Regions from separate parts of the Priestia sp. JNUCC 25 genome, predicted to be linked through region 4. Evidence: a T-box and tRNA genes for the amino acid it is inferred to sense, from the RefSeq annotation. Region 4 holds a T-box; the other regions hold tRNA genes.
The links. A T-box is a leader RNA that pairs with one kind of tRNA and senses whether it is charged. The one in region 4 lies ahead of thrS (threonine--tRNA ligase), so its partner is inferred to be a tRNA-Thr.

Region 1: it has a tRNA-Thr gene. The T-box ahead of thrS (threonine--tRNA ligase) is inferred to sense a tRNA for this amino acid. The anticodon was not compared.
Region 2: it has a tRNA-Thr gene. The T-box ahead of thrS (threonine--tRNA ligase) is inferred to sense a tRNA for this amino acid. The anticodon was not compared.
Region 3: it has a tRNA-Thr gene. The T-box ahead of thrS (threonine--tRNA ligase) is inferred to sense a tRNA for this amino acid. The anticodon was not compared.

Annotation. Positions count from the first base shown of each region.
Region 1 covers NZ_CM132211.1:402,697-410,238, reverse strand. The annotation lists gene JNUCC25_RS02245 (B3/B4 domain-containing protein) at 43-708, shown strand; tRNA gene JNUCC25_RS02240 (tRNA-Gly) at 824-897, opposite strand; tRNA gene JNUCC25_RS02235 (tRNA-Leu) at 970-1,051, opposite strand; tRNA gene JNUCC25_RS02230 (tRNA-Leu) at 1,082-1,170, opposite strand; tRNA gene JNUCC25_RS02225 (tRNA-Cys) at 1,185-1,258, opposite strand; tRNA gene JNUCC25_RS02220 (tRNA-Gly) at 1,291-1,365, opposite strand; tRNA gene JNUCC25_RS02215 (tRNA-Gln) at 1,371-1,445, opposite strand; tRNA gene JNUCC25_RS02210 (tRNA-His) at 1,474-1,549, opposite strand; tRNA gene JNUCC25_RS02205 (tRNA-Trp) at 1,580-1,653, opposite strand; tRNA gene JNUCC25_RS02200 (tRNA-Tyr) at 1,659-1,742, opposite strand; tRNA gene JNUCC25_RS02195 (tRNA-Thr) at 1,753-1,828, opposite strand; tRNA gene JNUCC25_RS02190 (tRNA-Phe) at 1,854-1,929, opposite strand; tRNA gene JNUCC25_RS02185 (tRNA-Asp) at 1,945-2,020, opposite strand; tRNA gene JNUCC25_RS02180 (tRNA-Met) at 2,024-2,100, opposite strand; tRNA gene JNUCC25_RS02175 (tRNA-Val) at 2,112-2,187, opposite strand; tRNA gene JNUCC25_RS02170 (tRNA-Glu) at 2,211-2,285, opposite strand; tRNA gene JNUCC25_RS02165 (tRNA-Ser) at 2,307-2,398, opposite strand; tRNA gene JNUCC25_RS02160 (tRNA-Asn) at 2,402-2,476, opposite strand; rRNA gene rrf (5S ribosomal RNA) at 2,486-2,601, opposite strand; rRNA gene JNUCC25_RS02150 (23S ribosomal RNA) at 2,711-5,646, opposite strand; rRNA gene JNUCC25_RS02145 (16S ribosomal RNA) at 5,872-7,423, opposite strand.
Region 2 covers NZ_CM132211.1:157,130-164,671, forward strand. The annotation lists rRNA gene JNUCC25_RS00905 (23S ribosomal RNA) at 80-3,015, shown strand; rRNA gene rrf (5S ribosomal RNA) at 3,126-3,241, shown strand; tRNA gene JNUCC25_RS00915 (tRNA-Asn) at 3,251-3,325, shown strand; tRNA gene JNUCC25_RS00920 (tRNA-Glu) at 3,329-3,403, shown strand; tRNA gene JNUCC25_RS00925 (tRNA-Val) at 3,427-3,502, shown strand; tRNA gene JNUCC25_RS00930 (tRNA-Thr) at 3,507-3,582, shown strand; tRNA gene JNUCC25_RS00935 (tRNA-Tyr) at 3,591-3,674, shown strand; tRNA gene JNUCC25_RS00940 (tRNA-Gln) at 3,682-3,756, shown strand; tRNA gene JNUCC25_RS00945 (tRNA-Lys) at 3,761-3,833, shown strand; tRNA gene JNUCC25_RS00950 (tRNA-Gly) at 3,843-3,917, shown strand; tRNA gene JNUCC25_RS00955 (tRNA-Ala) at 3,939-4,014, shown strand; gene rocF (arginase) at 4,178-5,077, shown strand; gene JNUCC25_RS00965 (aspartyl-phosphate phosphatase Spo0E family protein) at 5,160-5,321, opposite strand; gene sigW (RNA polymerase sigma factor SigW) at 5,486-6,049, shown strand; gene JNUCC25_RS00975 (anti-sigma factor family protein) at 6,064-6,669, shown strand; gene cdaA (diadenylate cyclase CdaA) at 6,862-7,542, shown strand, end outside.
Region 3 covers NZ_CM132211.1:4,697,291-4,704,832, forward strand. The annotation lists gene glgB (1,4-alpha-glucan branching protein GlgB) at 1-340, opposite strand, end outside; tRNA gene JNUCC25_RS24590 (tRNA-Glu) at 634-705, opposite strand; tRNA gene JNUCC25_RS24595 (tRNA-Ser) at 726-816, opposite strand; tRNA gene JNUCC25_RS24600 (tRNA-Asn) at 820-894, opposite strand; tRNA gene JNUCC25_RS24605 (tRNA-Ile) at 898-974, opposite strand; tRNA gene JNUCC25_RS24610 (tRNA-Gly) at 981-1,054, opposite strand; tRNA gene JNUCC25_RS24615 (tRNA-His) at 1,066-1,141, opposite strand; tRNA gene JNUCC25_RS24620 (tRNA-Phe) at 1,152-1,227, opposite strand; tRNA gene JNUCC25_RS24625 (tRNA-Asp) at 1,236-1,311, opposite strand; tRNA gene JNUCC25_RS24630 (tRNA-Met) at 1,316-1,392, opposite strand; tRNA gene JNUCC25_RS24635 (tRNA-Ser) at 1,418-1,510, opposite strand; tRNA gene JNUCC25_RS24640 (tRNA-Met) at 1,538-1,614, opposite strand; tRNA gene JNUCC25_RS24645 (tRNA-Ala) at 1,645-1,720, opposite strand; tRNA gene JNUCC25_RS24650 (tRNA-Pro) at 1,726-1,802, opposite strand; tRNA gene JNUCC25_RS24655 (tRNA-Arg) at 1,807-1,883, opposite strand; tRNA gene JNUCC25_RS24660 (tRNA-Leu) at 1,893-1,981, opposite strand; tRNA gene JNUCC25_RS24665 (tRNA-Gly) at 1,996-2,070, opposite strand; tRNA gene JNUCC25_RS24670 (tRNA-Leu) at 2,094-2,175, opposite strand; tRNA gene JNUCC25_RS24675 (tRNA-Lys) at 2,189-2,264, opposite strand; tRNA gene JNUCC25_RS24680 (tRNA-Thr) at 2,273-2,348, opposite strand; tRNA gene JNUCC25_RS24685 (tRNA-Val) at 2,375-2,450, opposite strand; rRNA gene rrf (5S ribosomal RNA) at 2,460-2,575, opposite strand; rRNA gene JNUCC25_RS24695 (23S ribosomal RNA) at 2,685-5,620, opposite strand; rRNA gene JNUCC25_RS24700 (16S ribosomal RNA) at 5,846-7,397, opposite strand.
Region 4 covers NZ_CM132211.1:2,395,713-2,403,254, reverse strand. The annotation lists gene JNUCC25_RS12190 (amino acid permease) at 1-690, opposite strand, end outside; gene JNUCC25_RS12185 (hypothetical protein) at 1,076-1,288, shown strand; gene thrS (threonine--tRNA ligase) at 1,462-2,679, opposite strand; T-box leader at 2,733-2,961, opposite strand; T-box leader at 3,001-3,226, opposite strand; gene JNUCC25_RS12175 (sulfatase-like hydrolase/transferase) at 3,630-5,372, opposite strand; gene JNUCC25_RS12170 (hypothetical protein) at 5,557-5,736, opposite strand; gene JNUCC25_RS12165 (cell wall hydrolase) at 5,879-6,337, opposite strand; gene JNUCC25_RS12160 (valine--pyruvate transaminase) at 6,530-7,542, opposite strand, start outside.

The DNA of each region.
Region 1 (7,542 bases), 2.0 Mb from region 4:
ATAAACGAACAAATACTAATTATAATAGAAAGGATCAAAAAAATGAACTTTACATTATCGCCCGCTATTAAACAGCTTTGCCCTTCTTTTAAAATGGGAATCATTCAGTATAAAAATATTGAAGTTGGTGATTCTCCTCAAATGCTAAAAGGACGTCTGCGCCTCTTTCAAGAATCCATTTATTTCGACCTTGAGTCAAAAAAAGTAACAGAATTCGAAGGTGTTAGCGAGTGGAGAAAGCTTTTCAAAACATTTGGAACTGATCCAAGTAAATACCGTCCTTCTATAGAAGCTTTAATTAGAAGAATAGGAAAACAAACGTATTTGCCTTCTATCAATTCTGCTGTGGACATTAATAACTTTTTTTCATTGCAATATGAAGTCCCAATTGGAATTTATGATTCCTCTAATTTAGAAGGCCCCATCGAATTTACTATCGGTAAAAAAGAAGAGTCTTATGAAGCTCTAAATGAACGTAATATTTCTTTAGAAAATAAAATCATTTCAAAAGATGCCCTAGGAGCTTTCGGAAGCCCTTATGTCGATTCTAACCGAGCGTACGTAACTGAAAAGACAACACAAGCTGTACAGTTCATTTATTTAAAGCCTTCACTTTCAGAAGAACAGGCTTATAAACTAACTAAATCCCTAAGTGACATGTTCATTCAAATTCACGGCGGCGAAGCAACCTATCAAGTCATTAACTGATGTACGTAAATATAGCGTCTATCTTGAAAAGATAGACGCTATATTTACGTTAAAAATAAAAAACGCAACATCTCAGCTTTGAAAGCGAGACACTGCGTTGTGATAACAATATGTATGGAGCGGGTGATGAGAATCGAACTCACGACATCAGCTTGGAAGGCTGAGGTTTTACCACTAAACTACACCCGCAAATATTATCAAAATTTGTCGACCGATAAGTAAAAATAAAAACAGGAATCATCCTGTCAAATAAAGCTAAAGTACCGATGGTCGGGGTCGAACCGACACTCCCGAAGGAACACGATTTTGAGTCGTGCGCGTCTGCCAATTCCGCCACATCGGCAAAATAAAAAAGGCAAGTTAAAATTATAAATGGTGCCGAGGGCCGGACTTGAACCGGCACGGTAGTCACCTACCGCAGGATTTTAAGTCCTGTGTGTCTGCCAATTCCACCACCCCGGCAGCTTGTAAATAAATGGAGGCGGCAACCGGATTTGAACCGGTGATAAAGGTTTTGCAGACCTCTGCCTTACCACTTGGCTATGCCGCCATTTACTCAAGACTAAATAACTTTATTAAAATTGGAGCGGAAGACGAGGTTCGAACTCGCGACCCCCACCTTGGCAAGGTGGTGTTCTACCACTGAACTACTTCCGCATATATGGCTGGGCTAGCTGGATTCGAACCAACGCATGACGGAATCAAAATCCGTTGCCTTACCGCTTGGCGATAGCCCAATATTGAAATATGCATATCATTTATAAATGGGGCGACTGATGGGAATCGAACCCACGAATGCCGGAACCACAATCCGGTGCGTTAACCACTTCGCCACAATCGCCACGTATATATGCAATGTTATTTTTATAATTGGCAGGGGCAGTAGGAATCGAACCCACACTGACGGTTTTGGAGACCGTAGTTCTACCTTTAAACTATGCCCCTGTAAATGGTGGAGGGGGGCAGATTCGAACTGCCGAACCCGAAGGAGCGGATTTACAGTCCGCCGCGTTTAGCCACTTCGCTACCCCTCCACAATAACTGTGGTGCCGGCAAGAGGACTTGAACCCCCAACCTACTGATTACAAGTCAGTTGCTCTACCAGTTGAGCTACACCGGCATTTTAAAAACAAATGTTTTTAAAATGGTGGCTCGGGACGGAATCGAACCGCCGACACAAGGATTTTCAGTCCTTTGCTCTACCAACTGAGCTACCGAGCCTTATTAAATTTAAAATGGCGGTCCCGACGGGAATCGAACCCGCGATCTCCTGCGTGACAGGCAGGCATGTTAACCGCTACACCACGGGACCACTTGGTTGCGGGGACAGGATTTGAACCTGCGACCTTCGGGTTATGAGCCCGACGAGCTACCGAACTGCTCCACCCCGCGATGATAATATATGGTGGAGGATGACGGGATCGAACCGCCGACCCCCTGCTTGTAAGGCAGGTGCTCTCCCAGCTGAGCTAATCCTCCACTATTATGTAGATAAAAATAAATGGTGACCCGTACGGGATTCGAACCCGTGTTACCGCCGTGAAAGGGCGGTGTCTTAACCGCTTGACCAACGGGCCACTGTGCTAATTAAATAAAAATGGCGGAGAGCAAGGGATTTGAACCCTTGAGACAGCGTTAACCGCCTACACGATTTCCAATCGTGCTCCTTCGGCCACTCGGACAGCTCTCCAAATGGCTCCACAGGTAGGACTCGAACCTACGACCGATCGGTTAACAGCCGATAGCTCTACCACTGAGCTACTGTGGAATAATAACAGCCTGGCAACGTCCTACTCTCACAGGGACAAAGTCCCAACTACCATTGGCGCTAAAGAGCTTAACTTCCGTGTTCGGTATGGGAACGGGTGTGACCTCTTCGCTATCGCCACCAGACATATTATATTATACATGATTTCCAAAAGAAAGCAAGACTTTTTTGAAAAGTTTTGTTCTCTCAAAACTAGGTAACAGTTTGCTGAGTAAAGCTTACGCTTTTAAAAGTTTGGTTAAGTCCTCGATCGATTAGTATCAGTCAGCTACACATGTCGCCACGCTTCCACCTCTGACCTATCAACCTGATCATCTTTCAGGGATCTTACTAGCTTGCGCTATGGGAAATCTCATCTTGAGGGGGGCTTCATGCTTAGATGCTTTCAGCACTTATCCCGTCCACACATAGCTACCCAGCGATGCCTTTGGCAAGACAACTGGTACACCAGCGGTGTGTCCATCCCGGTCCTCTCGTACTAAGGACAGCTCCTCTCAAATTTCCTACGCCCACGACGGATAGGGACCGAACTGTCTCACGACGTTCTGAACCCAGCTCGCGTACCGCTTTAATGGGCGAACAGCCCAACCCTTGGGACCGACTACAGCCCCAGGATGCGATGAGCCGACATCGAGGTGCCAAACCTCCCCGTCGATGTGGACTCTTGGGGGAGATAAGCCTGTTATCCCCGGGGTAGCTTTTATCCGTTGAGCGATGGCCCTTCCATGCGGAACCACCGGATCACTAAGCCCGACTTTCGTCCCTGCTCGACTTGTAGGTCTCGCAGTCAAGCTCCCTTGTGCCTTTACACTCTACGAATGATTTCCAACCATTCTGAGGGAACCTTTGGGCGCCTCCGTTACATTTTAGGAGGCGACCGCCCCAGTCAAACTGCCCACCTGACACTGTCTCCCGGCCCGATCAGGGCCGCGGGTTAGAATTTCAATACAGCCAGGGTAGTATCCCACCGACGCCTCCACCGAAGCTAGCGCTCCGGCTTCTCAGGCTCCTACCTATCCTGTACAAGCTGTACCAAAATTCAATATCAGGCTACAGTAAAGCTCCACGGGGTCTTTCCGTCCTGTCGCGGGTAACCTGCATCTTCACAGGTACTATAATTTCACCGAGTCTCTCGTTGAGACAGTGCCCAGATCGTTACGCCTTTCGTGCGGGTCGGAACTTACCCGACAAGGAATTTCGCTACCTTAGGACCGTTATAGTTACGGCCGCCGTTTACTGGGGCTTCGATTCAGAGCTTCTCCCAAAGGATAACCCCTCCTCTTAACCTTCCAGCACCGGGCAGGCGTCAGCCCCTATACTTCGCCTTGCGGCTTCGCAGAGACCTGTGTTTTTGCTAAACAGTCGCCTGGGCCTATTCACTGCGGCTCTCTCGGGCTATACACCCTACCAGAGCACCCCTTCTCCCGAAGTTACGGGGTCATTTTGCCGAGTTCCTTAACGAGAGTTCTCTCGATCACCTTAGGATTCTCTCCTCGCCTACCTGTGTCGGTTTGCGGTACGGGCACCTCCCGCCTCGCTAGAGGCTTTTCTTGGCAGTGTGGAATCAGGAACTTCGGTACTATAATTCCCTCGTCATCACAGCTCAGCCTTTATGATGAGCGGATTTGCCTACTCATCAGCCTAACTGCTTGAACGCGCATATCCAGCAGCGCGCTTACCCTATCCTACTGCGTCCCCCCATTACTCAAACGGCGGGGAGGTGGTACAGGAATATCAACCTGTTGGCCATCGCCTACGCTTTTCAGCCTCGGCTTAGGTCCCGACTAACCCTGAGCGGACGAGCCTTCCTCAGGAAACCTTAGGCATTCGGTGGACAAGATTCTCACTTGTCTTTCGCTACTCATACCGGCATTCTCACTTCTAAGCGCTCCACCAGTCCTTACGGTCTGACTTCACAGCACTTAGAACGCTCTCCTACCACTGACATCTAAGATGTCAATCCACAGCTTCGGTGATACGTTTAGCCCCGGTACATTTTCGGCGCAGAGTCACTCGACCAGTGAGCTATTACGCACTCTTTAAATGGTGGCTGCTTCTAAGCCAACATCCTGGTTGTCTAAGCAACTCCACATCCTTTTCCACTTAACGTATACTTGGGGACCTTAGCTGGTGGTCTGGGCTGTTTCCCTTTTGACTACGGATCTTATCACTCGCAGTCTGACTCCCATGGATAAGTCTTTGGCATTCGGAGTTTGACTGAATTCGGTAACCCGTTGGGGGCCCCTAGTCCAATCAGTGCTCTACCTCCAAGACTCTCACAACATGAGGCTAGCCCTAAAGCTATTTCGGAGAGAACCAGCTATCTCCAGGTTCGATTGGAATTTCTCCGCTACCCACACCTCATCCCCGCACTTTTCAACGTGCGTGGGTTCGGGCCTCCATTCAGTGTTACCTGAACTTCACCCTGGACATGGGTAGATCACCTGGTTTCGGGTCTACAACCACATACTAAACGCCCTATTCAGACTCGCTTTCGCTACGGCTCCGCCTTATCAGCTTAACCTTGCATGGGATCGTAACTCGCCGGTTCATTCTACAAAAGGCACGCCATCACCCGTTAACGGGCTCTGACTACTTGTAGGCACACGGTTTCAGGATCTCTTTCACTCCCCTTCCGGGGTGCTTTTCACCTTTCCCTCACGGTACTGGTTCACTATCGGTCACTAGGTAGTATTTAGCCTTGGGAGATGGTCCTCCCAGCTTCCGACGGAATTTCACGTGTTCCGCCGTACTCAGGATCCACTCAAGAGGGAACGAAGTTTCAACTACAGGGTTGTTACCTTCTTCGACGGACCTTTCCAGGTCGCTTCATTTACTTCGTTCCTTTGTAACTCCGTATAGAGTGTCCTACAACCCCAAGAGGCAAGCCTCTTGGTTTGGGCTAATTCCGTTTCGCTCGCCGCTACTCAGGAAATCGCATTTGCTTTCTCTTCCTCCGGGTACTTAGATGTTTCAGTTCCCCGGGTCTGCCTTCAATATCCTATGTATTCAGATAAAGATACTGTTCCATTACGAACAGTGGGTTTCCCCATTCGGAAATCTCCGGATCAAAGCTCACTTACAGCTCCCCGAAGCATATCGGTGTTAGTCCCGTCCTTCATCGGCTCCTAGTGCCAAGGCATTCACCGTGCGCCCTTTCTAACTTAACCATTAGCGAATAAATGGTACAACATAATGTTGTGTTATTTATTGATTTGATTAAAGAAAAGTTTCACTTTTCCTCAGCAATTACTGTTATCTAGTTTTCAAAGAACAATCGCAACCAAAATTCTTCTTATCTAATAAGAAGAAAGTAGTATGCTTTCTATAATTGAGAGATTGAACTCTCAAAACTGAACAAAGTGTCAAAACGTACGTCATGTAAAAATCCTTAGAAAGGAGGTGATCCAGCCGCACCTTCCGATACGGCTACCTTGTTACGACTTCACCCCAATCATCTGTCCCACCTTAGGCGGCTAGCTCCTTACGGTTACTCCACCGACTTCGGGTGTTACAAACTCTCGTGGTGTGACGGGCGGTGTGTACAAGGCCCGGGAACGTATTCACCGCGGCATGCTGATCCGCGATTACTAGCGATTCCAGCTTCATGTAGGCGAGTTGCAGCCTACAATCCGAACTGAGAATGGTTTTATGGGATTGGCTTGACCTCGCGGTCTTGCAGCCCTTTGTACCATCCATTGTAGCACGTGTGTAGCCCAGGTCATAAGGGGCATGATGATTTGACGTCATCCCCACCTTCCTCCGGTTTGTCACCGGCAGTCACCTTAGAGTGCCCAACTAAATGCTGGCAACTAAGATCAAGGGTTGCGCTCGTTGCGGGACTTAACCCAACATCTCACGACACGAGCTGACGACAACCATGCACCACCTGTCACTCTGTCCCCCGAAGGGGAACGCTCTATCTCTAGAGTTGTCAGAGGATGTCAAGACCTGGTAAGGTTCTTCGCGTTGCTTCGAATTAAACCACATGCTCCACCGCTTGTGCGGGCCCCCGTCAATTCCTTTGAGTTTCAGTCTTGCGACCGTACTCCCCAGGCGGAGTGCTTAATGCGTTAGCTGCAGCACTAAAGGGCGGAAACCCTCTAACACTTAGCACTCATCGTTTACGGCGTGGACTACCAGGGTATCTAATCCTGTTTGCTCCCCACGCTTTCGCGCCTCAGCGTCAGTTACAGACCAAAAAGCCGCCTTCGCCACTGGTGTTCCTCCACATCTCTACGCATTTCACCGCTACACGTGGAATTCCGCTTTTCTCTTCTGCACTCAAGTTCCCCAGTTTCCAATGACCCTCCACGGTTGAGCCGTGGGCTTTCACATCAGACTTAAGAAACCGCCTGCGCGCGCTTTACGCCCAATAATTCCGGATAACGCTTGCCACCTACGTATTACCGCGGCTGCTGGCACGTAGTTAGCCGTGGCTTTCTGGTTAGGTACCGTCAAGGTACGAGCAGTTACTCTCGTACTTGTTCTTCCCTAACAACAGAGTTTTACGACCCGAAAGCCTTCATCACTCACGCGGCGTTGCTCCGTCAGACTTTCGTCCATTGCGGAAGATTCCCTACTGCTGCCTCCCGTAGGAGTCTGGGCCGTGTCTCAGTCCCAGTGTGGCCGATCACCCTCTCAGGTCGGCTATGCATCGTTGCCTTGGTGAGCCGTTACCTCACCAACTAGCTAATGCACCGCGGGCCCATCTGTAAGTGATAGCCGAAACCATCTTTCAATCATCTCCCATGAAGGAGAAGATCCTATCCGGTATTAGCTTCGGTTTCCCGAAGTTATCCCAGTCCTACAGGCAGGTTGCCCACGTGTTACTCACCCGTCCGCCGCTAACGTCATAGAAGCAAGCTTCTAATCAGTTCGCTCGACTTGCATGTATTAGGCACGCCGCCAGCGTTCATCCTGAGCCAGGATCAAACTCTCCGAAGAAATGTTTGACTTGCTCAATTAAAAAATAAAATTTAACGTTGACGTTTGTCGCTTTGTTCAGTTTTCAAAGTTCAACCGCCGCTCTTAAGCGACTTTTTAATCTTACCAGTTCATCTCTT
Region 2 (7,542 bases), 2.2 Mb from region 4:
TTGCTGAGGAAAAGTGAAACTTTTCTTTAATCAAATCAATAAATAACACAACATTATGTTGTACCATTTATTCGCTAATGGTTAAGTTAGAAAGGGCGCACGGTGAATGCCTTGGCACTAGGAGCCGATGAAGGACGGGACTAACACCGATATGCTTCGGGGAGCTGTAAGTGAGCTTTGATCCGGAGATTTCCGAATGGGGAAACCCACTGTTCGTAATGGAACAGTATCTTTATCTGAATACATAGGATATTGAAGGCAGACCCGGGGAACTGAAACATCTAAGTACCCGGAGGAAGAGAAAGCAAATGCGATTTCCTGAGTAGCGGCGAGCGAAACGGAATTAGCCCAAACCAAGAGGCTTGCCTCTTGGGGTTGTAGGACACTCTATACGGAGTTACAAAGGAACGAAGTAAATGAAGCGACCTGGAAAGGTCCGTCGAAGAAGGTAACAACCCTGTAGTTGAAACTTCGTTCCCTCTTGAGTGGATCCTGAGTACGGCGGAACACGTGAAATTCCGTCGGAAGCTGGGAGGACCATCTCCCAAGGCTAAATACTACCTAGTGACCGATAGTGAACCAGTACCGTGAGGGAAAGGTGAAAAGCACCCCGGAAGGGGAGTGAAAGAGATCCTGAAACCGTGTGCCTACAAGTAGTCAGAGCCCGTTAACGGGTGATGGCGTGCCTTTTGTAGAATGAACCGGCGAGTTACGATCCCATGCAAGGTTAAGCTGATAAGGCGGAGCCGTAGCGAAAGCGAGTCTGAATAGGGCGTTTAGTATGTGGTTGTAGACCCGAAACCAGGTGATCTACCCATGTCCAGGGTGAAGTTCAGGTAACACTGAATGGAGGCCCGAACCCACGCACGTTGAAAAGTGCGGGGATGAGGTGTGGGTAGCGGAGAAATTCCAATCGAACCTGGAGATAGCTGGTTCTCTCCGAAATAGCTTTAGGGCTAGCCTCATGTTGTGAGAGTCTTGGAGGTAGAGCACTGATTGGACTAGGGGCCCCCAACGGGTTACCGAATTCAGTCAAACTCCGAATGCCAAAGACTTATCCATGGGAGTCAGACTGCGAGTGATAAGATCCGTAGTCAAAAGGGAAACAGCCCAGACCACCAGCTAAGGTCCCCAAGTATACGTTAAGTGGAAAAGGATGTGGAGTTGCTTAGACAACCAGGATGTTGGCTTAGAAGCAGCCACCATTTAAAGAGTGCGTAATAGCTCACTGGTCGAGTGACTCTGCGCCGAAAATGTACCGGGGCTAAACGTATCACCGAAGCTGTGGATTGACATCTTAGATGTCAGTGGTAGGAGAGCGTTCTAAGTGCTGTGAAGTCAGACCGTAAGGACTGGTGGAGCGCTTAGAAGTGAGAATGCCGGTATGAGTAGCGAAAGACAAGTGAGAATCTTGTCCACCGAATGCCTAAGGTTTCCTGAGGAAGGCTCGTCCGCTCAGGGTTAGTCGGGACCTAAGCCGAGGCTGAAAAGCGTAGGCGATGGCCAACAGGTTGATATTCCTGTACCACCTCCCCGCCGTTTGAGTAATGGGGGGACGCAGTAGGATAGGGTAAGCGCGCTGCTGGATATGCGCGTTCAAGCAGTTAGGCTGATGAGTAGGCAAATCCGCTCATCATAAAGGCTGAGCTGTGATGACGAGGGAATTATAGTACCGAAGTTCCTGATTCCACACTGCCAAGAAAAGCCTCTAGCGAGGCGGGAGGTGCCCGTACCGCAAACCGACACAGGTAGGCGAGGAGAGAATCCTAAGGTGATCGAGAGAACTCTCGTTAAGGAACTCGGCAAAATGACCCCGTAACTTCGGGAGAAGGGGTGCTCTGGTAGGGTGTATAGCCCGAGAGAGCCGCAGTGAATAGGCCCAGGCGACTGTTTAGCAAAAACACAGGTCTCTGCGAAGCCGCAAGGCGAAGTATAGGGGCTGACGCCTGCCCGGTGCTGGAAGGTTAAGAGGAGGGGTTATCCTTTGGGAGAAGCTCTGAATCGAAGCCCCAGTAAACGGCGGCCGTAACTATAACGGTCCTAAGGTAGCGAAATTCCTTGTCGGGTAAGTTCCGACCCGCACGAAAGGCGTAACGATCTGGGCACTGTCTCAACGAGAGACTCGGTGAAATTATAGTACCTGTGAAGATGCAGGTTACCCGCGACAGGACGGAAAGACCCCGTGGAGCTTTACTGTAGCCTGATATTGAATTTTGGTACAGCTTGTACAGGATAGGTAGGAGCCTGAGAAGCCGGAGCGCTAGCTTCGGTGGAGGCGTCGGTGGGATACTACCCTGGCTGTATTGAAATTCTAACCCGCGGCCCTGATCGGGCCGGGAGACAGTGTCAGGTGGGCAGTTTGACTGGGGCGGTCGCCTCCTAAAATGTAACGGAGGCGCCCAAAGGTTCCCTCAGAATGGTTGGAAATCATTCGTAGAGTGTAAAGGCACAAGGGAGCTTGACTGCGAGACCTACAAGTCGAGCAGGGACGAAAGTCGGGCTTAGTGATCCGGTGGTTCCGCATGGAAGGGCCATCGCTCAACGGATAAAAGCTACCCCGGGGATAACAGGCTTATCTCCCCCAAGAGTCCACATCGACGGGGAGGTTTGGCACCTCGATGTCGGCTCATCGCATCCTGGGGCTGTAGTCGGTCCCAAGGGTTGGGCTGTTCGCCCATTAAAGCGGTACGCGAGCTGGGTTCAGAACGTCGTGAGACAGTTCGGTCCCTATCCGTCGTGGGCGTAGGAAATTTGAGAGGAGCTGTCCTTAGTACGAGAGGACCGGGATGGACACACCGCTGGTGTACCAGTTGTCTTGCCAAAGGCATCGCTGGGTAGCTATGTGTGGACGGGATAAGTGCTGAAAGCATCTAAGCATGAAGCCCCCCTCAAGATGAGATTTCCCATAGCGCAAGCTAGTAAGATCCCTGAAAGATGATCAGGTTGATAGGTCAGAGGTGGAAGCGTGGCGACATGTGTAGCTGACTGATACTAATCGATCGAGGACTTAACCAAACTTTTAAAAGCGTAAGCTTTACTCAGCAAACTGTTACCTAGTTTTGAGAGAACAAAACTTTTCCAAAAAAGTCTTGCTTTCTTTATCAAATCATGTATAATATAATATGTCTGGTGGCGATAGCGAAGAGGTCACACCCGTTCCCATACCGAACACGGAAGTTAAGCTCTTTAGCGCCAATGGTAGTTGGGACTTTGTCCCTGTGAGAGTAGGACGTTGCCAGGCTATTATTATTCCACAGTAGCTCAGTGGTAGAGCTATCGGCTGTTAACCGATCGGTCGTAGGTTCGAGTCCTACCTGTGGAGCCAACTGGCCCGTTGGTCAAGCGGTTAAGACACCGCCCTTTCACGGCGGTAACACGGGTTCGAATCCCGTACGGGTCACCATTTATTTTTATCTACATAATAGTGGAGGATTAGCTCAGCTGGGAGAGCACCTGCCTTACAAGCAGGGGGTCGGCGGTTCGATCCCGTCATCCTCCACCACCGTGCCGGTGTAGCTCAACTGGTAGAGCAACTGACTTGTAATCAGTAGGTTGGGGGTTCAAGTCCTCTTGCCGGCACCATTTATATTGGAGGGGTAGCGAAGTGGCTAAACGCGGCGGACTGTAAATCCGCTCCTTCGGGTTCGGCAGTTCGAATCTGCCCCCCTCCACCATTTTTATTGGGCTATCGCCAAGCGGTAAGGCAACGGATTTTGATTCCGTCATGCGTTGGTTCGAATCCAGCTAGCCCAGCCATAGAGAGCCATTAGCTCAGTTGGTAGAGCATCTGACTTTTAATCAGAGGGTCGAAGGTTCGAGTCCTTCATGGCTCATTTTAATAAGCGGAAGTAGTTCAGTGGTAGAACACCACCTTGCCAAGGTGGGGGTCGCGAGTTCGAACCTCGTCTTCCGCTCCATTTCTATATAAAAAAGATATTGGGGCCTTAGCTCAGCTGGGAGAGCGCCTGCCTTGCACGCAGGAGGTCAGCGGTTCGATCCCGCTAGGCTCCACCATACATATAAACATACAACCTTTAAGCAAATTGCTTAAAGGTTTTTTTATGTAGTTTCTACAAATTAGAATTGTATATATATTCAAAAAAGTGTCGAGTTGAGCCATCGCTCATTTAGCCGTTACAATAGGAGAGTAGCAACATTTGTGATGGGGGGACATATTATGAATAAGCTTTCAATTATTGGAGTACCAATGGATTTAGGTCAAACTCGCCGAGGGGTCGATATGGGGCCAAGTGCGATACGATATGCAGGTGTTATTGAACGCATCGAGAATATTGGATATAGTGTAGAAGATAAAGGGAATATTGAAATTGCCTTAGCTGAACGAGTACATAGTGATGAAAATACAAACTTAAAGAATTTAAAAGCTGTAGCAGATGCTAGCGAGAGGCTTGCTCAGACCGTAAGTGATGTTATTACAAATAAAAGGTTTCCTTTAGTACTGGGGGGAGATCACAGCATCGCTATCGGAACACTAGCAGGAGTAAGTCGTCATTATAAAAACTTGGGCGTGATTTGGTATGATGCACACGGAGATTTGAATACAGCAGATACGTCTCCTTCAGGAAATATTCACGGTATGCCATTGGCGGCAAGTATAGGTATAGGAGACGACGCATTGACTCGAATTGGTGGTTATACACCTAAAGTCAAGCCGGAAAATATTGTGATTATCGGAGCACGTTCTTTAGATGAAGGAGAAAAAGAGTTAATAAAGGAAAAAGGGATTAAAGTGTATACGATGCATGAGATAGATCGAATGGGTATGACAAAAGTAATGGAAGAAACAATTTTATATTTGCGTGATAAAACAGATGGCGTTCATCTATCACTCGATTTAGATGGATTGGATCCACATGATGCACCTGGAGTAGGAACGCCAGTTATCGGTGGAATAAGCTACAGAGAAAGTCATTTAGCTATGGAGATGTTAGCAGAATCTCAGCTAATCACTTCTGCTGAGTTTGTGGAAGTAAATCCTATTTTAGATGAACGGAATAAAACAGCTACCGTAGCTGTTGCATTAATGGGCTCACTTTTAGGAGAGAAATTAGTATAAAACATTAGTACCTACCAAAAGGTACATGAAATATATATGAAGATAAAAAAAAGAAGCTCTTAGTTCGGATTCGAGAGCTTCTTTATATAGAGAAAAACTTTTCATATTCATTTAATAAACCATCTAGCTCTGAACTTACTCTCACTACTGTTAGTGATGATAAAGGGTTTTCTGCTGCAAGAGTGACCATGTTATTTCTACATTCTTCAATTTGATTCAAAAGGTTCTCTTTTGTATGAGTCAAGCTTTCCACTCCTCTTCTTTTCATCTATACTAATTACATAACCTACGTACGATCTTTTTAAACGTATTTGACAAATTTTTGTTAAAATAATTAAGCATAAGTGAAACTTTATGATAAAGTACACGTATATATACTATCCCGCAATGGGCGGAGGTAACCGTTACATGGATTTATTATTAAAAAGAAAAATAAAAAAAGTAAAAAAAGGTGACCAGGATGCGTTTGCTGACATAGTAGAATATCACAAGGATAAACTTTTTCATCTATGTTATCGAATGTTAGGAAACCGGGAAGAAGCGCAAGACGCTGCCCAAGAAGCGTTTATTCGAGCCTATGTAAATATTCATAGCTATGACACGAGTAAAAAGTTTTCCACCTGGTTATATCGAATTGCTACAAATCTTTGTATTGATCGAATTCGTAAAAAAAAGCCAGACTATTATTTAGATGCAGAAGTAGCCGGGACCGACGGGTTAAATATGTACTCTCAAATAGCTGCCGATCAGGCCTTACCAGAAGAAGAACTAGAGCAAGTAGAATTGCAAGAATTCATTCAGTCGGAAATATTAAAGCTACCTGAGAAATATCGAACTGTCATTGTCCTAAAATATATAGATGAGCTGTCGTTAAAAGAAATCAGCGATATTTTAGACCTGCCTCTTGGTACGGTAAAGACTAGAATTCATAGAGGACGTGAAGCTTTAAGAAATCGACTTCGCCACTTGTAAGGAGTGAACTAAGAATGAAATGTCCAAAAATGTATGTAAATCTCATTCATGAGCATTTAGATGGAGATATTACAAAAGAAAATGAACTGTTATTAAAAGAGCATTTGCATCAATGCAAAGATTGTCAGCAGCATATGCATCAGTTAAAAAGAACCATTGCATTTGTGCAAAGCACTTCTCATATAGAATTACCTATGAACTTTACAGCAGGTGTCATGGCTGGGTTACCACGTGAGAAGAATCGAATTCGAATGAATAGATGGTTTACAAACCACCCGATTCTTAGTGCAGCTGCTGTATTTGTGCTGTTAATGTCCGGCACCGTGTTTTCAGCTTGGGAAACGGATGAAGACTTTTCTGTTTCAAAGCAGTCGAACTTGGTCATTCACGATAAAACAGTCGTTGTACCAAAAGGTGAGACCGTCAAAGGTGATATTACTGTGAGAAATGGCGATATTAAAATTGAAGGAAAAGTAGATGGAAACGTTACTGTTATACATGGTGATAAGTATCTAGCTTCTGCAGGAGAAGTGACAGGCAATATTGAAGAGTTAGACAAGATTTTTGACTGGGTATGGTATAACGTCAAAACTCACGCCAAACAAGCTGTTGACTTTTAATAGTTGAAACATAAAATCGTCCGCTTATCTTGTTAGAGAGGAACAGTGGACGGTTTTATTTATATAAAAAGAAGGCTACATTATATAGGAACAAGGATTTAAAAATAAGATGTAATTTACAGTGTAATTTTGTTTTATGGTATAATAAAACGGTTATGTTATCTTTATTACATATATAGAGGAAGTGAGAAGATGCCTATTGGAGACCTGCCAATCCTCTCATATTTAGGAAAAATTGTTGATGTTCTCCTGGTATGGTTCGTCATATATAAATTAATTATGGTCATAAGAGGTACAAAAGCAGTACAGCTTTTAAAAGGAATCACGGTGATTTTAGTTGTTCGCTTTATAAGTAACTTCCTTGGACTAAATACGCTGCAATGGTTAATGGACCAAGCGTTAACGTATGGGTTTTTAGCTATCATTATTATCTTCCAGCCAGAGCTGCGCCGAGCGCTTGAACAGCTTGGGAGAGGACGTTTGTTTTCACGCAGTAATTTGCCTGAAGAAGATGAGCGTACCGTTACGATTGAGGCGATTATAAAAGCAACGCATTATATGGCTAAAAGACGCATAGGTGCATTGATCTCAATCGAAAGAGAGACGGGTATGGGTGATTATATTGAAACAGGTATACCGCTCAACTCGAATATTTCTTCTGAATTATTAATCAACTTATTTATACCAAATACACCACTTCATGATGGAGCGGTTATTTTACAGCGGGATCAAGTAGCCGCTGCAGCATGTTACTTACCTTTATCTGAAAGTCCTTTTATTTCAAAAGAATTAGGTACTCGCCATCGTGCTGCTGTAGGAATAAGTGAAGTAACAGATAGTGTGACTGTTATTGTATCTGAAGAAACTGGAGGC
Region 3 (7,542 bases), 2.3 Mb from region 4:
CTTTTAATTTTTTTTGATTGCTTTGTGTGATGATTTCATATTTATAAATAGTCCCTTGTTCTAATTCAGGGATAAATGTCATCCAAATACCTTCTTCATTAACTTTAACCATTGAATGTTGAAAACCGTTCCATTTATTAAAATCACCTACAACGCTTACACCCTTTGCATGAGGTGCCCACACGCAAAATCGTACGCCTTCAATTCCTTCTACCGTTACCTGATGCGCACCGAAAATAGAGTAACTGCGAAATAAGTTTCCTTCGTGATACAAATGAACATCAAATTCAGTAGGCTGAACCGCTAGATTCACTTTTGCCACCCCTTTAACTTCAAACATAATATACGCACATAATATACGCTTCTTACCACTCATTCCCTTTTACAGTAAAAACATAAACCTTTTCTACAAATATAATAGAATAAATGTTCTTTTAAATTACTCTTTATCCCATACTCTTCATACTTTATTACTTTATGAATAATTCCATATGATATAGGGAAAATCCTGCTTAAAACTTACTTTTTATTCTGAAAATTCATGGTAATTATTCCTAACTATTATTTCTGTTTACTTAATCTTTAAAAAAGCGCAAATAAAAAAGGTTTGCATGTATGCAAACCTTTTTGAGATGACCCGTACGGGATTCGAACCCGTGTTACCGCCGTGAAAGGGCGGTGTCTTAACCGCTTGACCAACGGGCCATATTTAAATTTAAAACGACTGGCGGAGAAGGAGGGATTTGAACCCTCGCGCCGCTTACACGACCTACACCCTTAGCAGGGGCGCCTCTTCAGCCACTTGAGTACTTCTCCATATGGCTCCACAGGTAGGACTCGAACCTACGACCGATCGGTTAACAGCCGATAGCTCTACCACTGAGCTACTGTGGAATATGGTGGGCCTAAGTGGACTCGAACCACCGACCTCACGCTTATCAGGCGTGCGCTCTAACCAGCTGAGCTATAGGCCCTTCATTTGGAGCGGGTGATGAGAATCGAACTCACGACATCAGCTTGGAAGGCTGAGGTTTTACCACTAAACTACACCCGCGTTACTTAAGATGGGGCGACTGATGGGAATCGAACCCACGAATGCCGGAACCACAATCCGGTGCGTTAACCACTTCGCCACAATCGCCGTCTTAAAATGGTGGCTCGGGACGGAATCGAACCGCCGACACAAGGATTTTCAGTCCTTTGCTCTACCAACTGAGCTACCGAGCCAAACAAAATGGCGGTCCCGACGGGAATCGAACCCGCGATCTCCTGCGTGACAGGCAGGCATGTTAACCGCTACACCACGGGACCACTTTGGTTGCGGGGACAGGATTTGAACCTGCGACCTTCGGGTTATGAGCCCGACGAGCTACCGAACTGCTCCACCCCGCGATGATATGAATATGATATAAATAAATGGCGGAGGAAGAGGGATTCGAACCCCCGCGGGCTTTAACACCCCTGTCGGTTTTCAAGACCGATCCCTTCAGCCGGACTTGGGTATTCCTCCGTATATTTATAACAAATGTAACTTATATGGTAGCGGCGGAGGGAGTCGAACCCACGACCTCACGGGTATGAACCGTACGCTCTAGCCAGCTGAGCTACACCGCCATATTATTCGTTACAATTATTCAGTTTAATTGGTGGAGCCTAGCGGGATCGAACCGCTGACCTCCTGCGTGCAAGGCAGGCGCTCTCCCAGCTGAGCTAAGGCCCCTTAAATGGTCGGGAAGACAGGATTCGAACCTGCGACCCCTTGGTCCCAAACCAAGTGCTCTACCAAGCTGAGCTACTTCCCGTTTATGGCGCGCCCGAGAGGAGTCGAACCCCTAACCTTTTGATCCGTAGTCAAACGCTCTATCCAATTGAGCTACGGGCGCTTATTAAAATGGTGCCGAGGGCCGGACTTGAACCGGCACGGTAGTCACCTACCGCAGGATTTTAAGTCCTGTGTGTCTGCCAATTCCACCACCCCGGCAGGACTTATATATGTGGAGCGGAAGACGAGGTTCGAACTCGCGACCCCCACCTTGGCAAGGTGGTGTTCTACCACTGAACTACTTCCGCGCATATATGAAATTAATGAAAGATGCGGGTGAAGGGACTTGAACCCCCACGTCGTAAGACACTAGATCCTAAGTCTAGCGCGTCTGCCAATTCCGCCACACCCGCGTGTGAATATAAATGGTGAGCCATGAAGGACTCGAACCTTCGACCCTCTGATTAAAAGTCAGATGCTCTACCAACTGAGCTAATGGCTCGAAAAAAATGGTGCCGGCAAGAGGACTTGAACCCCCAACCTACTGATTACAAGTCAGTTGCTCTACCAATTGAGCTACACCGGCGTGCAATCTCTGACTTAAATAGTCGATGGTGGAGGATGACGGGATCGAACCGCCGACCCCCTGCTTGTAAGGCAGGTGCTCTCCCAGCTGAGCTAATCCTCCGATATATAAGCCTGGCAACGTCCTACTCTCACAGGGACAAAGTCCCAACTACCATTGGCGCTAAAGAGCTTAACTTCCGTGTTCGGTATGGGAACGGGTGTGACCTCTTCGCTATCGCCACCAGACATATTATATTATACACTATTTTATAAAGAAAGCAATACTTTTTTTCGAAAGATTTATTCTTTCAAAACTAGATAACAGCTTGCTGAGTAAAGCTTACGCTTTTAAAGTTTGGTTAAGTCCTCGATCGATTAGTATCAGTCAGCTACACATGTCGCCACGCTTCCACCTCTGACCTATCAACCTGATCATCTTTCAGGGATCTTACTAGCTTGCGCTATGGGAAATCTCATCTTGAGGGGGGCTTCATGCTTAGATGCTTTCAGCACTTATCCCGTCCACACATAGCTACCCAGCGATGCCTTTGGCAAGACAACTGGTACACCAGCGGTGTGTCCATCCCGGTCCTCTCGTACTAAGGACAGCTCCTCTCAAATTTCCTACGCCCACGACGGATAGGGACCGAACTGTCTCACGACGTTCTGAACCCAGCTCGCGTACCGCTTTAATGGGCGAACAGCCCAACCCTTGGGACCGACTACAGCCCCAGGATGCGATGAGCCGACATCGAGGTGCCAAACCTCCCCGTCGATGTGGACTCTTGGGGGAGATAAGCCTGTTATCCCCGGGGTAGCTTTTATCCGTTGAGCGATGGCCCTTCCATGCGGAACCACCGGATCACTAAGCCCGACTTTCGTCCCTGCTCGACTTGTAGGTCTCGCAGTCAAGCTCCCTTGTGCCTTTACACTCTACGAATGATTTCCAACCATTCTGAGGGAACCTTTGGGCGCCTCCGTTACATTTTAGGAGGCGACCGCCCCAGTCAAACTGCCCACCTGACACTGTCTCCCGGCCCGATCAGGGCCGCGGGTTAGAATTTCAATACAGCCAGGGTAGTATCCCACCGACGCCTCCACCGAAGCTAGCGCTCCGGCTTCTCAGGCTCCTACCTATCCTGTACAAGCTGTACCAAAATTCAATATCAGGCTACAGTAAAGCTCCACGGGGTCTTTCCGTCCTGTCGCGGGTAACCTGCATCTTCACAGGTACTATAATTTCACCGAGTCTCTCGTTGAGACAGTGCCCAGATCGTTACGCCTTTCGTGCGGGTCGGAACTTACCCGACAAGGAATTTCGCTACCTTAGGACCGTTATAGTTACGGCCGCCGTTTACTGGGGCTTCGATTCAGAGCTTCTCCCAAAGGATAACCCCTCCTCTTAACCTTCCAGCACCGGGCAGGCGTCAGCCCCTATACTTCGCCTTGCGGCTTCGCAGAGACCTGTGTTTTTGCTAAACAGTCGCCTGGGCCTATTCACTGCGGCTCTCTCGGGCTATACACCCTACCAGAGCACCCCTTCTCCCGAAGTTACGGGGTCATTTTGCCGAGTTCCTTAACGAGAGTTCTCTCGATCACCTTAGGATTCTCTCCTCGCCTACCTGTGTCGGTTTGCGGTACGGGCACCTCCCGCCTCGCTAGAGGCTTTTCTTGGCAGTGTGGAATCAGGAACTTCGGTACTGTAATTCCCTCGTCATCACAGCTCAGCCTTCATGATGAGCGGATTTGCCTACTCATCAGCCTAACTGCTTGAACGCGCATATCCAGCAGCGCGCTTACCCTATCCTACTGCGTCCCCCCATTACTCAAACGGCGGGGAGGTGGTACAGGAATATCAACCTGTTGGCCATCGCCTACGCTTTTCAGCCTCGGCTTAGGTCCCGACTAACCCTGAGCGGACGAGCCTTCCTCAGGAAACCTTAGGCATTCGGTGGACAAGATTCTCACTTGTCTTTCGCTACTCATACCGGCATTCTCACTTCTAAGCGCTCCACCAGTCCTTACGGTCTGACTTCGCTGCACTTAGAACGCTCTCCTACCACTGACATCAAAGATGTCAATCCACAGCTTCGGTGATACGTTTAGCCCCGGTACATTTTCGGCGCAGAGTCACTCGACCAGTGAGCTATTACGCACTCTTTAAATGGTGGCTGCTTCTAAGCCAACATCCTGGTTGTCTAAGCAACTCCACATCCTTTTCCACTTAACGTATACTTGGGGACCTTAGCTGGTGGTCTGGGCTGTTTCCCTTTTGACTACGGATCTTATCACTCGCAGTCTGACTCCCATGGATAAGTCTTTGGCATTCGGAGTTTGACTGAATTCGGTAACCCGTTGGGGGCCCCTAGTCCAATCAGTGCTCTACCTCCAAGACTCTCACAACATGAGGCTAGCCCTAAAGCTATTTCGGAGAGAACCAGCTATCTCCAGGTTCGATTGGAATTTCTCCGCTACCCACACCTCATCCCCGCACTTTTCAACGTGCGTGGGTTCGGGCCTCCATTCAGTGTTACCTGAACTTCACCCTGGACATGGGTAGATCACCTGGTTTCGGGTCTACAACCACATACTAAACGCCCTATTCAGACTCGCTTTCGCTACGGCTCCGCCTTATCAGCTTAACCTTGCATGGGATCGTAACTCGCCGGTTCATTCTACAAAAGGCACGCCATCACCCGTTAACGGGCTCTGACTACTTGTAGGCACACGGTTTCAGGATCTCTTTCACTCCCCTTCCGGGGTGCTTTTCACCTTTCCCTCACGGTACTGGTTCACTATCGGTCACTAGGTAGTATTTAGCCTTGGGAGATGGTCCTCCCAGCTTCCGACGGAATTTCACGTGTTCCGCCGTACTCAGGATCCACTCAAGAGGGAACGAAGTTTCAACTACAGGGTTGTTACCTTCTTCGACGGACCTTTCCAGGTCGCTTCATTTACTTCGTTCCTTTGTAACTCCGTATAGAGTGTCCTACAACCCCAAGAGGCAAGCCTCTTGGTTTGGGCTAATTCCGTTTCGCTCGCCGCTACTCAGGAAATCGCATTTGCTTTCTCTTCCTCCGGGTACTTAGATGTTTCAGTTCCCCGGGTCTGCCTTCAATATCCTATGTATTCAGATAAAGATACTGTTCCATTACGAACAGTGGGTTTCCCCATTCGGAAATCTCCGGATCAAAGCTCACTTACAGCTCCCCGAAGCATATCGGTGTTAGTCCCGTCCTTCATCGGCTCCTAGTGCCAAGGCATTCACCGTGCGCCCTTTCTAACTTAACCATTAGCGAATAAATGGTACAACATATTGTTGTGTTATTTATTGGTTTGATTAAAGAAAAGTTTCACTTTTCCTCAGCAATTACTGTTATCTAGTTTTCAAAGAACAATCGCAACCAAAATTCTTCTTATCTAATAAGAAGAAAGTAGTGTGCTTTCTATAATTGAGAGATTGAACTCTCAAAACTGAACAAAGTGTCAAAACGTACGTCATGTAAAAATCCTTAGAAAGGAGGTGATCCAGCCGCACCTTCCGATACGGCTACCTTGTTACGACTTCACCCCAATCATCTGTCCCACCTTAGGCGGCTAGCTCCTTACGGTTACTCCACCGACTTCGGGTGTTACAAACTCTCGTGGTGTGACGGGCGGTGTGTACAAGGCCCGGGAACGTATTCACCGCGGCATGCTGATCCGCGATTACTAGCGATTCCAGCTTCATGTAGGCGAGTTGCAGCCTACAATCCGAACTGAGAATGGTTTTATGGGATTGGCTTGACCTCGCGGTCTTGCAGCCCTTTGTACCATCCATTGTAGCACGTGTGTAGCCCAGGTCATAAGGGGCATGATGATTTGACGTCATCCCCACCTTCCTCCGGTTTGTCACCGGCAGTCACCTTAGAGTGCCCAACTGAATGCTGGCAACTAAGATCAAGGGTTGCGCTCGTTGCGGGACTTAACCCAACATCTCACGACACGAGCTGACGACAACCATGCACCACCTGTCACTCTGTCCCCCGAAGGGGAACGCTCTATCTCTAGAGTTGTCAGAGGATGTCAAGACCTGGTAAGGTTCTTCGCGTTGCTTCGAATTAAACCACATGCTCCACCGCTTGTGCGGGCCCCCGTCAATTCCTTTGAGTTTCAGTCTTGCGACCGTACTCCCCAGGCGGAGTGCTTAATGCGTTAGCTGCAGCACTAAAGGGCGGAAACCCTCTAACACTTAGCACTCATCGTTTACGGCGTGGACTACCAGGGTATCTAATCCTGTTTGCTCCCCACGCTTTCGCGCCTCAGCGTCAGTTACAGACCAAAAAGCCGCCTTCGCCACTGGTGTTCCTCCACATCTCTACGCATTTCACCGCTACACGTGGAATTCCGCTTTTCTCTTCTGCACTCAAGTTCCCCAGTTTCCAATGACCCTCCACGGTTGAGCCGTGGGCTTTCACATCAGACTTAAGAAACCGCCTGCGCGCGCTTTACGCCCAATAATTCCGGATAACGCTTGCCACCTACGTATTACCGCGGCTGCTGGCACGTAGTTAGCCGTGGCTTTCTGGTTAGGTACCGTCAAGGTACGAGCAGTTACTCTCGTACTTGTTCTTCCCTAACAACAGAGTTTTACGACCCGAAAGCCTTCATCACTCACGCGGCGTTGCTCCGTCAGACTTTCGTCCATTGCGGAAGATTCCCTACTGCTGCCTCCCGTAGGAGTCTGGGCCGTGTCTCAGTCCCAGTGTGGCCGATCACCCTCTCAGGTCGGCTATGCATCGTTGCCTTGGTGAGCCGTTACCTCACCAACTAGCTAATGCACCGCGGGCCCATCTGTAAGTGATAGCCGAAACCATCTTTCAATCATCTCCCATGAAGGAGAAGATCCTATCCGGTATTAGCTTCGGTTTCCCGAAGTTATCCCAGTCTTACAGGCAGGTTGCCCACGTGTTACTCACCCGTCCGCCGCTAACGTCATAGAAGCAAGCTTCTAATCAGTTCGCTCGACTTGCATGTATTAGGCACGCCGCCAGCGTTCATCCTGAGCCAGGATCAAACTCTCCGAAGAAATGTTTGACTTGCTCATTTAAAAAATAAAAATTAACGTTGACGTTTGTCGCTTTGTTCAGTTTTCAAAGTTCAACCGCCGCTCTTAAGCGACTTTACTATCATAACAAGTTGAAACCTAGTTGTCAACAAGTTTTTTTATTTGT
Region 4 (7,542 bases):
GAAAGCAAAAAATACGGCCGCGCCCCCTGTCACAACACCTTCAACTCCATAAGGCATAAAAGGAGTCCAATTAGACGGTTTTACATAAAAAGCTCCTACAATAATAAAGAGAAGGATAATAAATAATTTAACCAGCACCATAAAGTTATTCACTTTTTTACTTTCTTTTGTTCCTCTTGAAAGCAGCCATGTAATAAGAAGTGTAATACAAATAGCAGGAAGGTTCACTAGACCTCCATTTGCAGGTATCGTAATCAATTCTTTTGGCAGTGAAAAACCGAAGCCTTCTAAAAAGTTGTTAAAATAAGAAGACCATCCATTTGCTACTGCTGACATTGTTAACAAATAGACAGAAAGCAACGTCCAGCCCATTAAGTGTGCTACCACTTCGCCGATGGTTGCATATGTATAGGTGTAAACACTCCCAGATACAGGTATAGTTGAAGCAAATTCCGCATAGCACAGCGCTGCAAAACCGCATACAATAGAAGCCAATATAAAAGAAAAAATAACGGCTGGTCCAGCATCGTTAGCAGCTACTAAGCCTGTTAATACTAAAACCCCTGTTCCTATTACGGCTCCAATACCAAGAAGAGTCAAATCGAATGCTCCTAATGTTTTGACTAGAGATTTGTTTTGGCTTTGTTCTAATAATTGCTCGATTGACTTCTTTTTAAATAGTTTTCCCATTGCACTCTCTCCTCTCTGTTGCCACTCATCACTTAAAAAAACTTGAAAATGACGTTTTCCCTATTTGGCTGCGCGTTTTTACTTCAGATACAGAAGTAATTATATAGAAATAATTACTAACTTGTCTATTAGTATACTAATATCATTATATATATTTCAAGAGTTTTTGTAAGCGATTTCTTAATATTGCTCTATTTTGGATTTATAAACTAAATAAAGAGATTATCATTGTGCTTATGTATAATAAGTTTGAATAAAAATAATATTCTAAAAAATTATTTTATATGTTTTTAGATAACTTTTTTACTAACTATCTTCAGATGTAAATTCCTGACCTAGAGATTATTTACAGAACAATGAATGTTTTATCTTACCGGGTGTTATAATGATGAAAACTGAAGTGTATGAAGGGCGGAGAGAGATGCTTAACTTACTTATTGGCTGTATTTTACTAGCATTAGGAGTGTACTTTATGTTTAAATTTCTTTTTTACTCTCCTTCTAAAAAAAAGCGAGATCAGCAGAACATGAACGAACCATCAGATGAGGCTTCGGCTTCAGCTTCATCCCGTACAAACGATTCGAATGGAATAAGATAAATTTTTTTTATAAAATACCGGCGTTTGTCTAAGGCAAAAGTTATACTGCTGATATATATTATCTTATACCCTTCTAGTTCAATATTCCCTTCATTTTGGTGTAAGACAAGATGAAGGGAATCACTATCCGACTTAAAAAAATCGGATTTTTCTATTTAGTAAGGTAAATAGCTTCAATAAACTCTGTTTGAATTCTTTTCTTTATTCAAGTGTACAGCTGCCTCTTCCACACTTACTGTTCCTATATTTTTCTTCCCGTGCTTTCGCATAGCAAGCGATTCATTTTCCACTTCTTTATCTCCTATCACGGCCATATAAGGAACTTTCTGCATTTCTGCTTCTCGAATTTTCAGCCCTATTTTTTCAATGCGATCGTCTACTTCAACACGATACCCTTTTAACTCCAGCTCGTGTTTCACTTTATATGCATATTCCACATGCGGCGGTGCAATAGGCAATAGTTTGAGTTGAACAGGAGCTAACCAAAGAGGAAATTGACCTTCGTAATGTTCAATCAAGATGGCCATAAATCGTTCAACGGAACCGTATATAGCGCGGTGAATCATTACGGGACGATGAGGTTTATTGTCTTCTCCAATATACATACAGTCAAACTTCTCTGGCATTAAGAAATCAAGCTGAACTGTTCCGCACTGCCAGCTGCGACCTAAGGAATCTAAAATATGAAAATCGATTTTCGGCCCATAAAAAGCTCCGTCTCCTTCATTCACCTGATAGTCTAAGCCTTTTTCACTTAACACAGATTGAAGCGACTTTTCTGCTTGGTTCCATGTTTCAATATTTCCCATGAATTTTTCAGGTCGTGTGGATAGCTCCACTTTGTAATCGAAGCCAAAATGTGAGTAAAAGTCATGGATAAACGCTAGAATGCGGCTAATCTCAGCTTCGATCTGACTGAGTTCTACGAATAAATGAGCGTCGTCCTGTGTGAATGAACGGACTCTTAGCAATCCGTTTAAAGATCCAGAAAGCTCGTGACGGTGAACTAATCCAAGCTCTGCGTATCGAATCGGAAGTTCTCGGTAGCTTCTTCGCTTGCTGCTAAACAATAAAATGGCTCCCGGACAATTCATCGGTTTAATCGCATAGTTTTGTTCGTCAACATTTGAAAAATATATATTCTCATGATAGTGCTCCCAGTGCCCTGATTGTTCCCACAGCTCCTGTTTCATCATGATGGGTGTTTTTATCTCTTGATAGCCTGCTTTATAATGCTTTTGTTTCCAGTAGTTCTCTAACTCGTTTCGAATAATCATTCCGTTAGGTAAGAAAAATGGCATACCAGGAGCTTCTTCTATTGACATAAACAGCTCCAGTTCTTGACCTAATTTTTGATGATTTCGCTTTTCTGCTTCCATTTGTTTTGACATGTTCATTCCTCCAATATGTTTTTATTTAACAAAAAAACCGCACTCATCCCTAGTAAAGGGACGAATGCGGCCGTGGTACCACCCTAATTCCGTAAAATACCCATACGTATTTTACGCTTAAAAAGATAACGGTTCTACCGGTTGCGGTTTCAGTGTATACACATTCCCCGCCGCAGCTCCAAGGTGGTAAATTCATTTCGTTTTCTAAGGGTTCTCAGCCAGTGACCCTACTCTCTGTAAAGAAAATTCAAAAATGATTCATGTCCTTTTCATTGCTTGTATATTCTTTTTTTCTACATAAAAAACCGCACTCATCCCTAGTGAAGGGACGAATGCGGCCGTGGTACCACCCTAATTCCGTAAAATACCCATACGTATTTTACGCTTAAAAAGATAACGGTTTTACCGATTGCAGTTTCAGTTATGCACGTTCCCTGCAATAGCTCTAAGGTGGTAAATTAGATGATTTCTTAAGGGCTCTCAGCCAGTGGCCCTATTCTCTGCGAAGAAAACAGCATCTAATTCGTGTCCTTTTCATTGCCAAATACTGTTTATTAGTTGTTAAAAGCGATTATAGTGTATAAATTTAACAGAAGTCAAGAAGTAATTTTTTATTTTTTAATGGTATAGAATTACTTTATGCTTAAATTTTTGAAAAGTTACTTAAGAATACACGGACTGAAAAAGTTTTTTATTATACTATTAACGACTACTTTTCATTCTTATTTTCACCTTTATTTTCATAACAATAAAGGCGAAAAAGAAAGATACTATAAGTCCTTATTTGTTTTATCTAAGCGGTAGTAACGAAGTGAAACCCAATACTATCCCAAATCAGAACAAATAACATAGCACAAGCATTATCAGGTTTTTTATTTATATATTAAAATATTAAATACACCTTTTTCTGCTCACCCAAATAGTTGACTTCAATCCGTAGAAACTATTTTTTATCTATCTTTAGAGGGAAGCTCATCATTCATGCTTCTACTTTGCGGAAAAATCCGTTTTTTCCTGATTTGTTCTTTAAGAATAACATCAAGTTGCCGCTGAACTTTCCTTGTTTCATTTGTCGAAAAATACAGGTGAGCCAGATTTACTGTTTCTAACGGATCCTTGGTCAAATTGTACATTTCAATTTGATCGGGAACACGTGTTGTTTTAAGGGTAGTAAAACTTACAGGGTAACCTTCATATTGCTCCCGGTGATTGACTTTATCTTTTTCTTCAGCTGCTGACCAAAATTGCGGATTATCATGATAACGAGCGTATTTCCAAATTTCCTTTCCTGCCGCTGACGAAAACTCGACAATGACCGCTTGAATGTGATTAGGCTGAACAACTGACGGGTAGCTTTCTCCTAAAAAATTTGTTTGGTGAAGTCCTTTTGTCGGGTCATCATCCGTCATGAAGAAAATCGGTGTTTGCACTTGCTCAAGAGACGATTCTCCTCGAAGTATACCTGACAGGTCTCGCCCAACAAATGGATGTACTTCCGTATGACTTTTTTGTAATTGCTTTTGAACAGCGGAAGCATCGATATTAGCTAAACTAAGCATTGTCGGAATCAAGTCAACGTGACTAGTCATCAGGTCTGTACGTTGATAATTGGGAAATAAACATTTGTTGTGAATGAGAAGCGGAACGTGAATAGATTCTTCATACATGTTGTACCATTTTTGATGTAGTCCACCGTGAGCTCCAAGCAAATCACCATGATCAGAGGTAAAAATAATAATTGTATTTTCATAGAACGAAGATTGTTCGATGGTCCGAAGAACTTTTAAAATTTGTTTATCAACATTTTTTTGCAGCTGATAATACAAGCGCCGGTAGAAGCTAGAATTTGGCGTCGGCTGCAGCGCTTTTGGATAGATGTATTTATAGCTGCTTTGAGCGCTAGGCTTTGTTTGCAAAGATTCTCTAATGGTAGGTGGCGGATCGATGTTCGGAATCGTCTCATCAATAGAAAACTGAAACATAGGAAGGTGTTTGGTAATCGCTCCAAACAGCGCAATGTCATGCGGGTTCACAAACGAACCTACCATGAGCCAAGGCTGCGCAGTCGCTTGATGTTCTAATCGTTGAATAAGCTCTATGATTTCCTCTGCATATATTTCGTCTCGTCCGCTCACTCCAACGGCCGCGGATGAACCAGAATTGTGCGGGTTTCTCCCTTCCGGTTCTGGACCAATCCACCCTGAAAACCCAAACTTTTCAAGCTTATTAGCCTGTTGATAGAGGCACTCTTTCTCTAGATCCGGTATTCCTGTTTGCATCTGGTAGCTAGAAAAAACGTTATGTGTTCCTGGAATTAAGATGTTCTCATCAGAAATGTGCCATTTTCCTTTATAAAAGGTTTGATACCCAGCCTGCTTAAAATAATCTCCCATCGTCGGGATGGTATTAGGCTGCAGCCAAAACATATCAGGATCTTGTGACTTCTTTGCGATACCTTGCGTTTGCGTAACTCCGTGCAAGGAAGGATACTGCCCTGTAAACAATGTGGCTCGACTTGGTGAACAGGCTGTAGAACCGACGTAGTGACGGGTAAATTCCATTCCATGCTGTTTTAAAAATTCATGTGCTTTTAAATGTTTTTTTCGCCACTTTTTTAGTTCTTTACTTTCATATAAGGGTGGAAATCGCTCCTCGTCCACGATAATTAACAAAAAATTAGGCTGCTTCTGCATGTTTACTCCTCCGCGTGTTTATCAAATTTTCTGTATTGATAAACTATGTAAAAAGCACTTTTTTTAGAAGAACGGAGTACGATTCATGTCTTTTTATGCCCAAACAAAAAAGACTTGGAGGATTTCTCTAAGTCTTTCATAGCTCATTTCAATACGATATTCCTTATTTTTTGTATGCTTTTAGCTACTGATTTCGTTTATAGGTACCAATGATACTAGGTATACCTACGATTATGCTTATCATAAAACTCCACATCATATAGCGCCAATCCCCTGTAAAAAGCGCTACTCCCATAAAAAAAACGAGCTGACCAGCAAGAGCTAACCATGAAGCTATCCAAGCAAACATCATATTCTCTTTCACGTTATCACCTCATATTTTTAAGTATGAATGACTTCTTATATTTTACCATTAAATTCCAATTTTAAAGGTTGTTCTACTGTTTATTTTATGTACATAACTAAAAAAGCTAATAGCAGCGCGCAGCTAGCCATTAGCTTTTTCATCATTTTGCAAATACATGATGTCCTATTTTAATTGTTTCTTGTTTTTGGCGCAGCCATTGATCTCCCGTTTTATCAGGATTAAAGAAGAATAATGAACCTTTTCCTTGACCCTGGAAGTTAATTGCTTCTTCTACAGCTTTTTTTGAATCTGTGTCTGCAGGTTTATTAATTTGACCGTTGCTGACCGGACTATACTGACCTTTTTGATAAATAACGCCTTTTACAGTGTCCGGGAATTTGCTGCTGTCGACTCTGTTTAATACAACTGTCGCCACGGCTACTTTGCCTGCATAAGGCTCTCCTTTGGCTTCAGCTGATACAAGACGAGCTAATAATTCTTTATCATTTTTATTTACTTGAATGTGCTGTTCATGAGCGGGCGCTGCAGCAAATGCTGAGTAACCTGCACCAAAACTTGGGATAAGCATTGCTATAGCAATCACTAGTTTCTTTATCATAAAAATAAAAAGCCTCCTTGCTATTTCTTGACGTGGTTCATATGCTAGCAGAAATATAGGAGTCTTTCATTACAAAAAATTATCCAGTTCCAAAAGAAATTGGATGTTATTGTCTTCTTCAAACAATCTTTAGCTTATAAAACTGGACCTTTTATGATTACGTATTAGTTGCACTTCTAAATCTTAAAGAAATTATATTTTTTCTGTTTGAAATATAAAGTTTGAACTGTATATTTCCTTAACTACTGAAGAAAGAATATCAATTCCTTTCTTTAACTCCTCATCTGCAGCAGTAAGACTTATGCGAATGCACTCCCGGTTGTGAGAAGAAGATTGGCTACCGTGAAAGAATGACCCGCCTGGCACTACAATCAAGTTTTCTGCTTTTAATTTATTGTATAGATCGGTATCACTGAAAGGCAAACCTTCTAACCAAAGCCAACCAAATAACGAACCTTCCGCTTTGTGCAAATACCAAGGAATATCATCCGGCATACGTATAGTTAAAAGATTTTTTAAATAGTCATGTTTTTGTTTATAATGAGTTCTTATATGGTTAGCTGAAATTCCGGCTAACTGCCCGCTTTTTAAGGTGCTAACCACCATTCGCTGACCTAACCTAGAAGAGTGAATCAAAATATTTGATTGAAATGCTTCCATTACTTTTATGAAGTCACTTTTTCCTATAGCAATTCCTATTCTCTCTCCAGGCAATCCGACTTTAGAAAGACTCATGCAGTGAATGATATTATCATGTATGATTGGATCCATTTCAATAAAATTAATAGCAGGAAAAGGCGGTGCGTAAGCTGAATCAATTAGCAATGGAATTTGATATTCCTTGCACACTTGGGATATAAGCTGTACGGATTCTTCAGAAAGAATGTTGCCGCTTGGGTTATTAGGTCTTGATAATACAACAGCTCCGACGTCTGGGTCCTGAGCTATTTTATCTTTAAATGCTTGTTTGTTAAATTCATAACGAAACGTATGATGATCAAGCTTTGAGAGGATAGGAGGAATTCCTTCTATTACACCTTCCTCAAGCGCGACTCCACTATACCCAGCGTAATCTGGCAGCATAGGTATTAATGCTTTTTTTACCCTTCCTTCTTTACTTGTACCGCAAAACGAATTTAAAGCTAAAAAAAAGAGATTTTGACTTCCCGAAGTGATCAAGACTTGTTCTCTGTCCAGTTTAATAT